Flavivirga eckloniae: one gene and its partner. Each later gene encodes a partner of the first gene's protein in a complex. Links are inferred from orthologs where the notes say so. Each region holds a gene or a part of one and is shown on either strand. Other genes may lie near its edges.

What was found.
Region 2: the proteins of metK (region 1) and groL are in contact, whole or in part, in a cryo-EM structure (PDB 8P4O), measured with the Escherichia coli proteins. The link is inferred for Flavivirga eckloniae from one-to-one orthologs.

What each region holds. Positions count from the first base shown.
Region 1 is NZ_CP025791.1:3,701,946-3,710,244, forward strand. What follows is about bases 2,028-4,922. They hold metK (methionine adenosyltransferase), read right to left. Parts: upstream 4,155-4,922; coding sequence 2,901-4,154; downstream 2,028-2,900. Other genes in these bases: C1H87_RS15360 (S41 family peptidase), read right to left, coding at 2,028-2,182; C1H87_RS15365 (MarR family winged helix-turn-helix transcriptional regulator), read right to left, coding at 2,187-2,627; ilvD (dihydroxy-acid dehydratase), read left to right, coding at 4,805-4,922. Outside these bases: C1H87_RS15355 (hypothetical protein), read right to left, coding at 1-531; more of C1H87_RS15360, read right to left, coding at 851-2,027; more of ilvD, read left to right, coding at 4,923-6,484; ilvB (biosynthetic-type acetolactate synthase large subunit), read left to right, coding at 6,535-8,271; ilvN (acetolactate synthase small subunit), read left to right, coding at 8,284-8,299. UniProt on the Escherichia coli protein: Catalyzes the formation of S-adenosylmethionine (AdoMet) from methionine and ATP.
Region 2 is NZ_CP025791.1:2,081,821-2,088,443, forward strand. What follows is about bases 2,708-5,554. They hold groL (chaperonin GroEL), read left to right. Parts: upstream 2,708-3,237; coding sequence 3,238-4,872; downstream 4,873-5,554. Other genes in these bases: C1H87_RS08560 (co-chaperone GroES), read left to right, coding at 2,829-3,104. Also shown: C1H87_RS08540 (sigma-54 interaction domain-containing protein), read left to right, coding at 1-568; C1H87_RS08545 (LptE family protein), read left to right, coding at 706-1,212; C1H87_RS08550 (hypothetical protein), read left to right, coding at 1,217-2,290; preprotein translocase subunit SecG, read left to right, coding at 2,293-2,661; C1H87_RS08570 (T6SS immunity protein Tdi1 domain-containing protein), read right to left, coding at 5,718-6,281; C1H87_RS08575 (hypothetical protein), read right to left, coding at 6,318-6,623.

The DNA of each region.
Region 1 (8,299 bases):
GTGAGCATATGTTCTTCTACTTATCCATCGATCGTTGGTGACATCCCATAAACCAATAAGTACATCTACATCGTGTTTGGTACTAGTATAGTCGGCAAGGTCGAATTGCATAGAAATTGAATAAATCCCACTACTCGCTGGGGTATACCTTCCATTGGCTGTGTTGTGCTCATTTAAATAGTCAAAAATCTCAGAACCAAGAATAATGTTACGGAATCCGTTTGAATTTAGGGCTAAATCGGCACTTAAAACACCAATAAACCTGCTGCCAGGAGCACTAGGGTCTGAAATAGCTGTTACCAAGGTGCCATCATCTTTGGCTACGACTTGCAGATGATCTCCAGTAGCATTCGAAAGAGAACGTATACGCACTGTACCGTTTACATCCAGATCTTCGGTAGGTACTGTGGTGCCAATACCAACTTGAGAAAAAGACAAAATGCAACTAAAAATAGTTAAGATAAAGAATAAAATAAATTGATTTTTTTTTACATAGGTAAAACTACTAAATAGGTTAAGAAAGGGTTTCATTATATAGGGGGTTAAGGTTATCTAGGGGCTTAATTTTCGGGCATATAAGTATATTAGTTTAAACATATGAATATGTGTAACGAATTTATGCAATTTTTCTGGCAAAATCAAGTTGTAATACCACATTTAGCATGGCAGTTTTTTATGTTATTGTATCCTATTGAATTAGCAAAAAGCAAGTGGAATATTTCACTTGCTTTTTTTGAAAATTAGAATATAATCTTCGTTAGATTTTTAATTTAGATTGGATATTCAATCATGAAACCTACAGGAAGAAGATTATTTAGAAGCTAAACAAATCCTTTTAGAGCATTTAGATTTACTTGTTTTTTAAACTTTTGTCCATCCCGCCACCACCATATAATCCTTGTAGCGCGGTTACTTTTTTGCCTTCGTATAAAAAGCGTATTCGAAATCCCTCAAGATCTTTTAGCATAAATTCATGATCACTGTAAGGGTATAACTCATATATAGTTCCTTTATCTCTATCCGATTGATAGAATAGCGTGCCATCTTTAAATGTAATTTTACGTGCCCCATAACTTCCAACAAAAGATTTTAACGTTTTTGAATCTAAGGTTATCGGATTGGTTTTTACTTTCAATTTGGCGATTGCCCATTCGTATAACGCTTTTGAACTTTCCTCCTTATTATTCTCTTTAAGTGTTTCTAATGCTTTGAGGTAGGAAACATCGAATGCCTTTTTAGAAGGAGTTTCAATATGAGGGCTCACACCGGTGCCTTCCCAGTTTGTTTTGGTGATAGGATTTATGGCTCTACCCGTAGGAATCCAAATCATATAGCCGTCTGTTGCTATAAAGTCGCGTCCAGGGTGTGCGCCACCACCAGTAGTTTCACCAATTATTGTGGCGCGTTCCAGATTTTTTAAATTATAGCAGAATTCTTCGGCAGCCGAAAATGTATGGGAACTGGTTAATATATATACAGGAGTATCTGGGCTTCTTGTGCCAGGTACATGGGGCAAGGTCCAGGTTTGAGTATTTGAATCAGTTGGACGCCAATAGAAGTTATTTAAATGTACCGATTTGCTTCCGTATAGATAGCTGGTTATAAGCTGAATCATGGCTGGATGTCCTCCACCATTAAACCGTAGGTCAATAATAATAGCGTCTGAATTGCTTAAAAAGTTCATCGCCGAAACTGCCGTTTTTCCCGCGTGTTCTACATTATAAAATCTGTTAAGATTCAAATAACCAACATTGCCATCTAGGATTTTCACTTCTTTAAAGCCGCAATTATTTCGCTTCATGTTCTTAATTCGCCAATTCAAATGAGCAATGCTATCTTCAGCCGTAGTACTCAAACGTTGAGTTTTATGTTCCGGGCTGAAGGATAAATGAAGATGTTTGTCTTTACTAATAGCTTGTAAATCTGCTGTTAAAGTGCTTGCAAATTGGCCAGGATCGAGAATAGATTTATAATCGCCTTTCTGGAGCTTAGATTTAATGCTTGAAGCCATTTTTTCAGCAACGTCTGGAAAAATATAGTTGGCAGTTAGTTTACTACTAATAGAATCTACAACAATTTGTTGTTCTTGTGAGGTCAGTTGAGGTGCTTTTACTTGTGCATTTATTTGAGTTGAAATTAATACCATAAATGCAATGAGGGTGAGGGGCAATGTGATTTTCATGGGGTCATGTTTTTAGACAATTGTTTTTAATTTTGTTTAAAATGGTTTCTAATTGTTTCAGTTCGTTTTTTGTGATTCCTTGAAGTGATGAGCTTCTGTTATGATGAATTATTGGTGGTAGGGTTTTTAGTATTTCTTCCCCTTTAGTTGTGATTTCTATTTTAGAGCGTCTCCGGTCTTCGTCATTCATAGACCGTTTCAGATAGTTTTTCTGAACCATTGTATTAATTATCCGTGTCATTGATGCGTTATCTTTAAACACCAATTTGGCTATTTCTTTTTGCGTAAACTCAGGATGTTCTTTTAGAAAAATAAGAACCATACCTTGGTCAATGGTGATGCCCTTTATTTTTGCCGAAATGTTTTTTTGAGCAAATCTTCGATATTCCTTAATAGTGCTTTCAATCACGTGAAATATTGTTTCCGACGGAAGGGCTATAGTCATGTTTCAATTTATTTGATACGAATATAATTGACATATCAATTATATAAAAATACTTAACTTTTTTTTAACGTTCATTCGATGCCAAGAAATCCAATGGAATGTTATAAGATCCCAGAATCTTTGAGAAAATTTTTTCTTGGATACCATAATTTATTAAGTAAAAGCATCCAATCCCCTCTGTTTTTTAATGATTTAGATACAATTCCAAATAGTATAAAATAAAAAAGACCGCTCATAACAAGCGGTCTTAATAATATTTATAAAGTCTTTGGTTTACAACCCAAAAGCCTCTTTCACCTTATCAACATAATCCAACTTCTCCCAAGTGAACAATTCTACATCTACAGTTGCAGTTTCTCCATTAGGTTGCGTAAATGTTTTGGTAACAGTTTCATTATTTCGTCCCATATGGCCATAAGCAGCAGTTTCGCTATACATTGGCGAACGTAATTTTAAACGTTCTTCAATAGCAAACGGACGCATATCGAAAATTTGAGACACTTTTTCAGCAATTTCCCCATCAGTCATATTAAAAGAACAGGTACCATGCGTATCAATAAAAATACCCATAGGTTCTACCACACCAATAGCGTAACTTACCTGTACGAGTACTTCGTCGGCAACACCGGCAGCAACCAGATTTTTTGCAATATGACGTGTAGCATAAGCGGCACTTCTATCCACTTTACTAGGATCTTTTCCAGAAAATGCACCACCACCGTGAGCACCTTTTCCACCATAAGTGTCCACAATAATCTTTCTTCCGGTTAATCCGGTATCTCCATGAGGGCCACCAATAACAAATTTCCCGGTTGGGTTTATGTGGTATTTAATATCGTCGTTAAATAATACCTGAATTTGCTTAGGTAGTTTAGCGACAACACGTGGAATTAAAATCTCAACAATATCCTTTCTAATTTTTGCAAGCATCGTATCGTCATCTCCAAAATCATCGTGCTGTGTAGATACTACAATAGCATCAATGCGTTGTGGAACGTTATCATCGCTATATTCAATAGTTACTTGACTCTTAGAATCTGGACGTAAATAAGTAATATCTTTATTTTCTCTTCTTAGTTCGGCAAGTTCAATTAAAATTCTATGCGACAAATCTAAAGCCAAAGGCATGTAGTTTTCGGTTTCGTTAGTTGCATAGCCAAACATCATACCTTGATCGCCAGCTCCTTGTTGTTCTTTGCTGGCTCTGTCTACCCCTCTGTTAATATCATCAGATTGTTCGTGAATAGCAGAAAAAACACCACAAGAATTACCATCAAACATATATTCACCTTTGGTATAACCAATTTTGTTTATAGTGTCTCTGGCAATTTGCTGAACATCTAAATACGTATTAGATTTTACCTCTCCAGCAAGTACAACTTGTCCTGTAGTAACTAGGGTCTCGCAAGCAACTTTCGAATCGGTATCAAAAGCTAAAAAGTTATCAATTAAAGCATCACTAATTTGGTCTGCTACTTTGTCGGGGTGTCCTTCAGAAACACTTTCCGAAGTAAATAAATAAGCCATAAGTTGTATTTTATTCGAGATTCGACGATAGCGTCAAAGGAAGTTTACACTGCCTTTAGCATTTTTTAATTTTGAATTTATTTCAGAATCTTTCAATTCCAAAAGCGTTTCAAAAAAATGCTGAAACTAGTCAGCATAAAGAGGTTGCAATCAGTCAAATCTTTCCTCTGATTATTTGTGTTGGCAAAAGTAAAAAAATAAAAGGAAATGAGTGTTTATTCTACCTTTTTTTAGAAAAAAATAGGATAATACATTTTTATTATAAATCTTTGTAGAAGCAAAATGAAAAAACAAATATTAAATATCGTTTCTATTATCGTCATTGTGATTATTTCACAACGATAGGAAGCGCTATATATAAATAATACAAATTTTAAAGCCTTCCTTAATCGGAAGGCTTTTTTATTGTAAAATTTTTAAATTTTGAACATCATAAAAATGAGAGTTTAATTGATTGATATACAGGTTTTTATATTATTTTGAGTGATCGTGGATTTAACCAGAAAAACTAAAGAATACTATAAATAAAAACCTAATAAATTAATTTCGAATCATATTCCGATGTTGTTGGGGATTTTTTAAAGGAATCCTAAAATATTTGAAATATTAATGTTAAAAAACGATAAAACATAAAATTATCTGTAATAAAGATGAAGGAACTTAATAAATACAGTAAAACAGTAACTCAAGACTCAACACAGCCAGCAGCGCAAGCCATGTTGTATGCTATTGGTTTTTCCGATGAAGACTTTTTTAAACCCTTGATAGGTATTGCTAGTACAGGTTATGAGGGGAATCCTTGTAACATGCATTTAAACGATTTAGCAAAATTAGCTAAAGAAGGAACAAAAAAAGAAGACCTGGTCGGATTGATTTTTAATACAATTGGTGTGAGTGATGGTATTTCTATGGGAACACCGGGGATGCGTTACTCGTTACCTTCAAGAGATATTATTGCAGATTCTATGGAAACTGTAGTACAGGGAATGAGTTACGACGGTTTAATTACTGTAGTAGGTTGCGACAAAAATATGCCAGGAGCTTTAATGGCGATGATTCGTTTAAACCGTCCTTCAATACTAATTTTTGGAGGTACTACCGATTCTGGTTGTCATGATGGAAAGAAATTAGATATCGTGTCTTCATTTGAAGCCTGGGGAAGTAAAGTAGCAGGTACTATGGAGGAAAGCGAATATAAAGAAGTGATTAAAAAGTCTATTCCGGGTAAAGGTGCCTGTGGCGGTATGTACACAGCAAATACAATGGCTTCGGCTATTGAGACTTTAGGTATGGCATTACCTTATAATTCTTCTAACCCTGCCAGTAGCGAAGCTAAAAACCTAGAAGCTGTTAAAGCCGGGGAAGCTATGCGTAACCTATTGGAAAAAGATATTAAACCTTCGGATATTATAACCAGAAAATCGTTAGAAAATGCCATACGAGTAGTAACCATCTTAGGCGGTTCTACCAATGCAGTATTGCACTTTTTGGCTATAGCCAGAGCAGCTCAAATTGATTTTACCCTTAAGGACTTTCAAGATATTAGTGACAGCACGCCATACATTGCCGATTTAAAACCTAGTGGTAAATATTTAATGGAAGATTTACATGCTGTAGGAGGTGTGCCAGGCGTGTTAAAATATTTACTGAAAAAAGGATTATTGCATGGCGATTGTTTAACCGTAACAGGAAAAACATTAGCTGAAAACTTGTTGGATGTTGAAGATTTGGCAGAAGGACAAGATGTTATAAAACCTTTAGAAGCTCCTATTAAAGCTACAGGCCATTTACGTATGTTGTATGGAAACTTAGCCAATGATGGAAGTGTGGCTAAAATTACTGGAAAAGAAGGGTTGAAATTTGTAGGAAGGGCAAAAGTATTCGATAGTGAATATGATGCTAATGATGGTATACGTGACGGAAAGGTAGAAAAAGGCGATGTGGTCGTCATTCGTTACGAAGGGCCAAAAGGAGGACCGGGAATGCCAGAAATGTTAAAACCAACAGCAGCCATTATGGGCGCTGGATTAGGGAAAGATGTTGCCTTAATTACCGATGGCCGTTTTTCTGGAGGAACACATGGTTTTGTTGTAGGACATATTACTCCAGAGGCTCAGGAAGGTGGTAATATAGCCCTTGTACAAGATGGTGATACGATTACTATTGATGCAGAAACTAACACAATTTCTGTGGATGTCTCAGAAGAGGAATTTCAAGAAAGAAGACAAAATTGGGTAGCCCCCAAATTAAAATTCGATCGAGGGGTATTGTATAAATATGCCAGATCAGTATCATCGGCATCAAAAGGATGTGTTACTGATGAGTTTTAAATAGACAATTTTTTCATTTTCGCTTTAGCGGAAGTCTCAATACTATGAGTATGAATAATACAGAAACAACAAAAAAAGCACAAGAGGAAACTCAAAAAACAGAACGTATAAGTGGTAGTGAAGCTATCATCAGGTGTTTAATAGCTGAAGGGGTTGATATTCTTTATGGATATCCGGGAGGAGCCATTATGCCGGTTTACGACGAGTTATATAAATATAAGGATAGAATCCATCATGTATTAACACGTCATGAACAAGGTGCAGCCCACGCAGCTCAAGGATTTGCAAGAATTTCAGGGAGAGTTGGTGTTGCCATGGCAACATCAGGTCCCGGAGCAACAAATTTAATTACAGGAATAGCCGATGCACAAATCGATTCTACACCAATGGTGTGTATTACAGGTCAGGTGTTTTCACATTTATTAGGTAGTGATGCATTTCAGGAAACCGACATTGTTGGTATTTCTACACCAGTTACCAAATGGAACCACCAAGTAACTAAAGCTTCTGAGATTCCAGAAGTTTTAGCCAAAGCATTTTATATTGCCAAGAGTGGTAGACCAGGGCCGGTATTAATCGATATTACCAAAGATGCTCAGGTTGCAGAACTCGATTTTAAATATGAAAAATGTACAGGTGTTAGAAGTTACATTCCAATACCAAAAATAAATATAGATGCAGTTAAGGCTGCTGCCGAACTAATAAATGCAGCTAAAAAACCAATGATCGTTTGGGGGCAAGGTGTTATTTTAGGAAAAGCAGAGGAAGAATTAAAAGCGGTTATTGAAAAGGCAGGTATTCCTTCGGCGTGGACTATTTTAGGAGCATCCGCAATTCCAACATCCCATCCGTTAAACGTTGGTATGGTAGGTATGCACGGGAATTATGCGCCTAATAAATTAACAAACGAATGTGATGTTCTTATAGCTATCGGGATGCGTTTCGACGATCGTGTTACGGGTGATTTAAAAACCTATGCCAAGCAAGCAAAAGTGATTCACTTTGATATAGATCCGGCAGAAATTGATAAAAATGTAAAAACAGATGTTGCCGTTTTAGGGAATTCAAAAGAAAGCTTAGGTTTATTATTAGAGGAACTAAACGAAAACACGCATACGGAATGGTTACAAGAATTTAAGGAGCTGTATGCTATTGAGTTCGAAAAAGTTATAAAAAATGACCTGTCTCCAACCAAAGAAGGTTTAACCATGGGAGAGGTATTAAAACAAATAAATATTGAAACAAAAGGTAATGCAGCTATCGTATCGGATGTAGGGCAACATCAAATGATAGCTTGTCGTTATTCTGAGTTTAACAAAACGAAAAGTAATATTACCTCTGGAGGCTTAGGTACTATGGGATTTGCCCTTCCAGCTGCTATTGGAGCTAAAATGGCTGCACCAGATAGAGAAGTAGTTGCTATTATTGGAGATGGTGGTTACCAAATGAATATTCAAGAGTTGGGAACTATTTTTCAGCAAAAAGTACCTGTAAAGATTGTGGTATTAAATAATGAGTTTTTAGGAATGGTTCGTCAATGGCAACAGTTGTTTTTCGATAAGCGTTATGCATCTACCGAAATGACAAATCCAGATTTTGTAACCATAGCAAAAGGCTATTATATTGAAGCAAAAAAAGTAACTAAAAGAGAAGAATTAGCAGATGCCGTTAAAGAAATGATAGCATCGAAAAACTCTTATTTTTTAGAAGTTTGTGTAGAGAAGGAAGATAATGTATTCCCTATGGTGCCAGCAGGTGCATCGGTTTCAGATATACGTTTAAGCTAAATTTCAGAAAAAATGAACCAAGAAATAA
Region 2 (6,623 bases), 1.6 Mb from region 1 along the record:
AAACATAGCAGAACAACTCTCTGTATTAGAGCAAAATCGTACCATAAGTGCTTCAACACTTCAAGGTTATTTGCCTACTTCCGGAACTAATTTACCGGCAGTTATTAAAACATCAAAATCTGAAAGTGATTTTAGTAGCGAACGTGAAATTCTATATAAAGTCCTTTTTGATATGAAAAGTGACTTAAACGACTTGAAAAAGCTCACCATGGAGCTTATGAAAAGTGGCAATACTAAAGATGTTGAAAAGAACAACGAAAGCTTAATTCAGAAGATTTATGGCAACGACGACAAGGATGATGCAAGCTACGAAGAGCCTATAGAAAATAATGAGGTAATCTCAATTCCAGAACATACTTCTAATGAAGTTGAAATAGTAGATATTCAAGACAAGTACCATTTCGCTGAAGAGATTGAAGAAGAGGAAACTTTATCGTTACACGACAAAGAATTGGAATTAATAAAAAAATCGCTTGAACGTCACAACGGAAAGCGTAAATTAGCTGCTGCAGAGCTAGGTATTAGCGAACGCACATTATATAGAAAGATTAAACAATATGATCTTTAAAAAGTTAGTGGCGTACAGTTGTCATTTTCTGTTTAAATTGCAACAATACTACTAACTTATCGTTTTTATAGTTATTAATTAAATGTCCCACTGAGTGACTAGTACCGAGCGTAGTCAAAGTGTTTATAAATATTTAGATGAAACATATAAAATATATCCTTTTATTGATAATAACTACAACGTTTGTAAGTTGTGGATTTTATTCCTTTACAGGAGCATCGATTGCTCCAAACATTAAAACATTTCAAGTTAATCGTTTTGAAAACACATCCATATTAGTTGAACCTGGATTGGAACTCCTTTTTCAAAATACCCTTCAGGATTTAATACAAAACCAAACCAATCTTAGCCTTGTTAATTCTAATGGCGATTTGGTGTACGAAGGCGAAATAACAACCTATAGGGTTTCTCCAACTACAGCAACATCTCAAAATACTGCTGCTCAAAACAGACTAACAATTGGTGTTAAATTACGCTTTTACAACAGGAAAAATGAAGAAGATGATTTAGAACAGAGCTTTTCATTTTTTCGAGACTTCGGCGGAAGTTCGCAACTTGATGGTTCGCTAAAGGACGAGGTTCATGAAGAAATTTTCGAGCGTATAACACAAGATATTTTTAATGCAACTTTAGCAAAATGGTAATCTAATGAACTCTAAAGATTTCGTAAACATATTACAGCACCCGCAAACTATAACGCGTCAGCAAACCGAAGCTGTAAAATCTGTTATCGATGAGTTTCCATATTTCCAATCGGCTCGTGCCGTATACCTTAAAGGCTTAAAGAATGCTAGTAGCTTTAAATATAATCAAGAACTTAAAACAACTGCTGCCTACACAACAGACAGGAGTATTTTGTTCGATTTTATTACATCGGAAGCATTCATTCAAAATGAAATTTCACAATTCATAAAACAAAATACGACACACTTAAAGGATGTAGAAGTTACTGTAGAAGATATTTCGGTAAACAAAAATGTGACAATAGATCATATTTTAAAACAGCAAATCAACGATACTCAAGGTGTACTGGATCCGGCATTATTCCAACCTAAAGAAGAACGCCCTCAAAAAACACCTTCGTTTGTTTTAGATGAATCTGAAGAAATTGAAAATGTTACCGAAGAAACAAAACCAGTTTCTGAAGAAACACAACCAACTACAGAGGAACCACAATTAGCTGCCGAGGAAACAAAAACACAGGAAACCTTGGTTAGTGATATCTTAAACCTGGGCAGACCGCTTGAATTCAATAAAAAAGAAACACATTCTTTTAATGAATGGTTAAAGTTAACATGCCTTAAACCCATTGACAGGGATCAGGATAGTGACACAAAAGCCCCCCCTGCTCCATTATCTTTTGAGCCAGTATCTTCCGAACAGGTTGCATCTAAAACAGAACCTCCTAAAAAAGAAGACAAATCTTCTGAGGAGCTAGATAAAGCTAAAAAGTTTGAGCTTATAGATCAATTTATAACGAAAAACCCGAAGATAAATCCTTTTAAAGCTACCATTACAAAAGGCAATCTTGCAAAAGCGCAAATGATAAAGCCGGAAGCCTTAATGACTGAGACTTTAGCTCGTATTTATGTGGAGCAAAAAAATTACAAAAAAGCAATTCAATCTTATAAGATTTTAAGTTTGAAATATCCAGAAAAAAGTGGTTTCTTTGCAGACCAAATCAAAGCGGTAGAAGAATTACAAGAACAAAATAAAATATAATAATGAGTACGTTTACAATATTTTTAGTATTAATTGTGGTAGTAGCATTTTTACTAATCGTAGTAATTATGGTTCAAAACCCTAAAGGAGGTGGATTATCATCATCTTTTGGCGGCGGTGGTACACAACAATTAGGTGGTGTAAAAAAGACAACCGACTTTTTAGATAAAAGTACATGGACTTTGGCTACCCTATTACTGGTGTTAATATTAGCTTCTAATGTAGCTATTAACAAAGGTGGAGAAAGTTTAGATTCTAAAGCATTAGACGAAGATGCAACAACAGCACCTGCTCCTTTGCCTACTCCAGCGCAAACAACCGATGACGCTGCAACAGCAACACCTGCAGAAGATGACTCTACAGGAGAATAATTTATTCGATAAAAGAAACAAAAAATGCCAACTTTTAAAGTTGGCATTTTTTGTTTCTGCCTATGCATTAAGTTCGTCTGCAAGTTTGTCAGTTCTTAAGGGTTGGCATATTTTTAGTATAGTCCTTAATCATTAAAAAAAATATAATTAATTAAAAAATAAAACAAATGGCATTAAACATTAAACCATTAGCAGATCGTGTTCTTATTGAACCTGCTGCAGCCGAAACTACAACGGCATCAGGGATTATTATTCCAGATAACGCTAAAGAAAAACCACAAAAAGGAAAAGTAGTAGCAGCTGGAAAAGGCACAAAAGATGAACCTATTACTGTAAAAGTTGGTGACACTGTTTTATACGGAAAATATGCTGGAACCGAACTTAAACTAGAAGGCAACGATTATTTAATTATGCGCGAAAGCGACATTTTAGCTATCATTTAATAGCAAATTCTGTCATTCCTGTAACATGTGCAGAACTCGTTTCAACAAGAAAGGCAGGAACCTCATAAAAAAACTAAATTTTCATAAAACTTAGATTCCTGCTTTCGCAGGAATGACAAAAAATAATTAAAAAATGGCAAAAGATATAAAATTTGATATTGAAGCACGTGACGGATTAAAACGCGGTGTTGATGCATTAGCCAATGCTGTAAAAGTAACTTTAGGTCCTAAAGGACGTAACGTAATTATTAGTAAATCTTTTGGAGCACCACAAGTAACTAAGGATGGTGTATCTGTAGCTAAAGAAATTGAGTTGGAAGATCCACATGAGAACATGGGAGCTCAAATGGTAAAAGAAGTTGCTTCTAAAACCAACGATTTAGCAGGAGACGGTACAACTACCGCTACTGTTTTAGCACAAGCTATCGTAAAAGAAGGTTTAAAAAATGTTGCTGCTGGCGCAAATCCTATGGATTTAAAGCGTGGTATCGACAAAGCGGTTAATGCCATTACTGCAGATTTAGATTCGCAATCTAAAAAAGTGGGTAATTCTTCTGAAAAAATAAAGCAAGTTGCTGCAATTTCTGCAAACAATGACGATACTATTGGTGAATTAATCGCTAAAGCATTTGATAAAGTTGGTAAAGAAGGTGTTATTACCGTTGAGGAAGCCAAGGGTATGGATACTTACGTAGATGTTGTTGAAGGTATGCAATTCGATAGAGGATACTTATCTCCTTACTTCGTTACAGATGCAGACAAAATGATTGCTGATCTAGAAAACCCATACATCTTATTATTTGATAAAAAGATTTCGAACTTACAGGAAATTTTACCAATCTTAGAACCTGTAGCACAATCTGGTCGTCCTTTATTAATTATTGCTGAAGATGTAGACGGACAAGCTTTAGCTACTCTAGTAGTTAACAAATTACGTGGAGGTTTAAAAATTGCTGCTGTAAAAGCACCAGGTTTTGGAGACAGACGTAAAGCTATGTTAGAAGATATTGCTATCTTAACTGGTGGTACTGTTATTTCTGAAGAAAGAGGATTTACTTTAGAGAATGCAGACTTAAGTATGTTAGGTACTGCTGAAACGGTAACGGTAGACAAAGACAATACAATGATTGTTAATGGTGCTGGAATTGCTAAAGATATTAAAGCCAGAGTAAACCAAATTAAAGCTCAGATAGAAACTACAACTAGCGATTACGATAAAGAAAAACTACAGGAACGTTTAGCTAAACTAGCTGGTGGTGTTGCTGTTCTTTACGTTGGTGCTGCTAGTGAAGTGGAGATGAAAGAGAAAAAAGACCGTGTTGATGATGCTTTACATGCAACCAGAGCTGCCGTAGAAGAAGGTATTGTTGCTGGTGGTGGTGTTGCCTTAGTAAGAGCAAAATCGGTATTAGAAAAGATCACTACTGAAAACTTAGACGAGGTTACAGGTATTCAAATTGTAGCTCGTGCTATTGAAGCACCTTTACGTACTATTGTTGAAAATGCAGGTGGAGAAGGTAGCGTAGTTATCTCTAAAGTTTTAGAAGGCAAAAAAGATTTTGGTTACGATGCCAAGTCTGAAGAATATGTAGATATGCTTAAAGCAGGTATTATCGATCCTAAGAAAGTAACACGTATTGCATTAGAAAATGCTGCCTCTGTTGCCGGAATGATCCTTACTACCGAGTGTGCATTAATCGATATTAAAGAAGAAGCGGCTCCAGCTATGCCTCCAATGGGTGGCGGTGGTATGCCAGGCATGATGTAGTAGAAGGTACTTCTTAAATGATATTAAAAACGTCTCAATTTTTGGGACGTTTTTTTATGTGTGAGGGCGTCTAAAAAGTGCCATTCTGAATGGAATGAACCTGCCAACCAGCAGCTACGGTGTACCCACATCTTTTTAATCAAGACACGAATTACACAAATAAAACCTCAATATGATGGATAGCTCTCTATACTATTCATAATTACGAATCAGACTTTCAGTCTGTTTTTACAATCCAAACCCGATTTAATTCAATTATACCTTTGTACTTTAATTTATCAATAAGTAAACTCAAATTACTTATTTGTAAATAATTTATATTTAGAACCATTTGTGATAATTCGTGAAATTAGTGTCTATCTTTTTAGAATTATTATTTAACGTAATCTTGGATAAGAGAATTTATGTCGGTGTGTCCCAGACTTGTTTCAGAACTATTTTTTTACTGTCACAGTGCTCTCCTCTTTAAATTAAAGCCGAGAAATGAATTTCGATTTTGATAAAAATTGGAAGAAAGAGGCGTTTTATTAAAAATAACAAACATATATAACCCTCCGAATCCCGATCTCATCGGGATCCACCTCCCTTTTTAATAGGGAGGAACACCTTGAATTCTTAAGCAAGATTCACGTTATTTAAGCAACCATATTTGTGGGTACACCGTAGCAACCAGCAGGGGAATCTTATTAAATTATAACTATTTAATTTATAACAAATAAAATTCTTCGCTTGCTTCGACTATGCTCAGCACAAGCCGCTCTGAATGACAAAATAAGTTACTTTTTTAGACACCCTCTTTTTTGTTTATTTACAAATCACAGTCGAAGTATTACTAGTAACTTAATTTACATAGTCATTTGAAAAACAATATCCTGATAGACTTGAGCATTACCTTTCTTCAAGTATTTAACTTCCTCGCCTCCACCCATCGCTAAAACTGGTGTAAACGTAAAAATTTCATTTTTGATCAGTACTCCTTGTTCGGTAATAGCCTGATTAAACAAATCTTCTCTTAACCACTCTTTTCTATCCTCTTCATTCGTTAGAAAATCTTCAAAAAATGATTCTAGGCCCCATACAATGGTCTCTATTTTTCGGTATTGAATATCTATCATACAAACATCCTCATCTGTTTCTGTAAGCTTCCGATAGTAAAACAGCTCTCCAAAACCGCTAATTGCAAAAGGGACGTAATTTTCTACTTCCCGTCCTAACCAAGTCCATAACGACGGTTCAAAATCCTTTGGATTAATTAATTCTATTACCCCATTATTATATTTGGCATGACCGTTAGATCTCCATAAGTCAATTAACAATTGAGGTACTTTTTCCTTATATTCTTCTATAATGTCTTCAGAAACTGGAGATACGTTTTGTTGTGGTTTAAATAGGTTTGTGAATTTTTTCATAATACATGTGTAGGTCTTATAAATCTCATGGGAGGCTTATTTGTTGATTTCTTTGTAAGTCAATAAAAATGGCACACTACATGGTGTCATGGCATGCGGAAACGAAGGTGTAATTTCAATTCCTCTTTCGGTTAGTACCCAATTTGAATATTTCCACCAGCTATCATATCCACTATCAAAATAGTCACATTGTTTATCAATATCAGGGTCGTCTTGATATTTATTCTTTAGTACCGGGTAAAAATCCAATTCAGGATATACATCACTAATTTCTTTTAATGCTTTTATTTTAACTAAATCGTAATTAAACGTTTTAATACCATGATTGGGATGTGCCCCGCC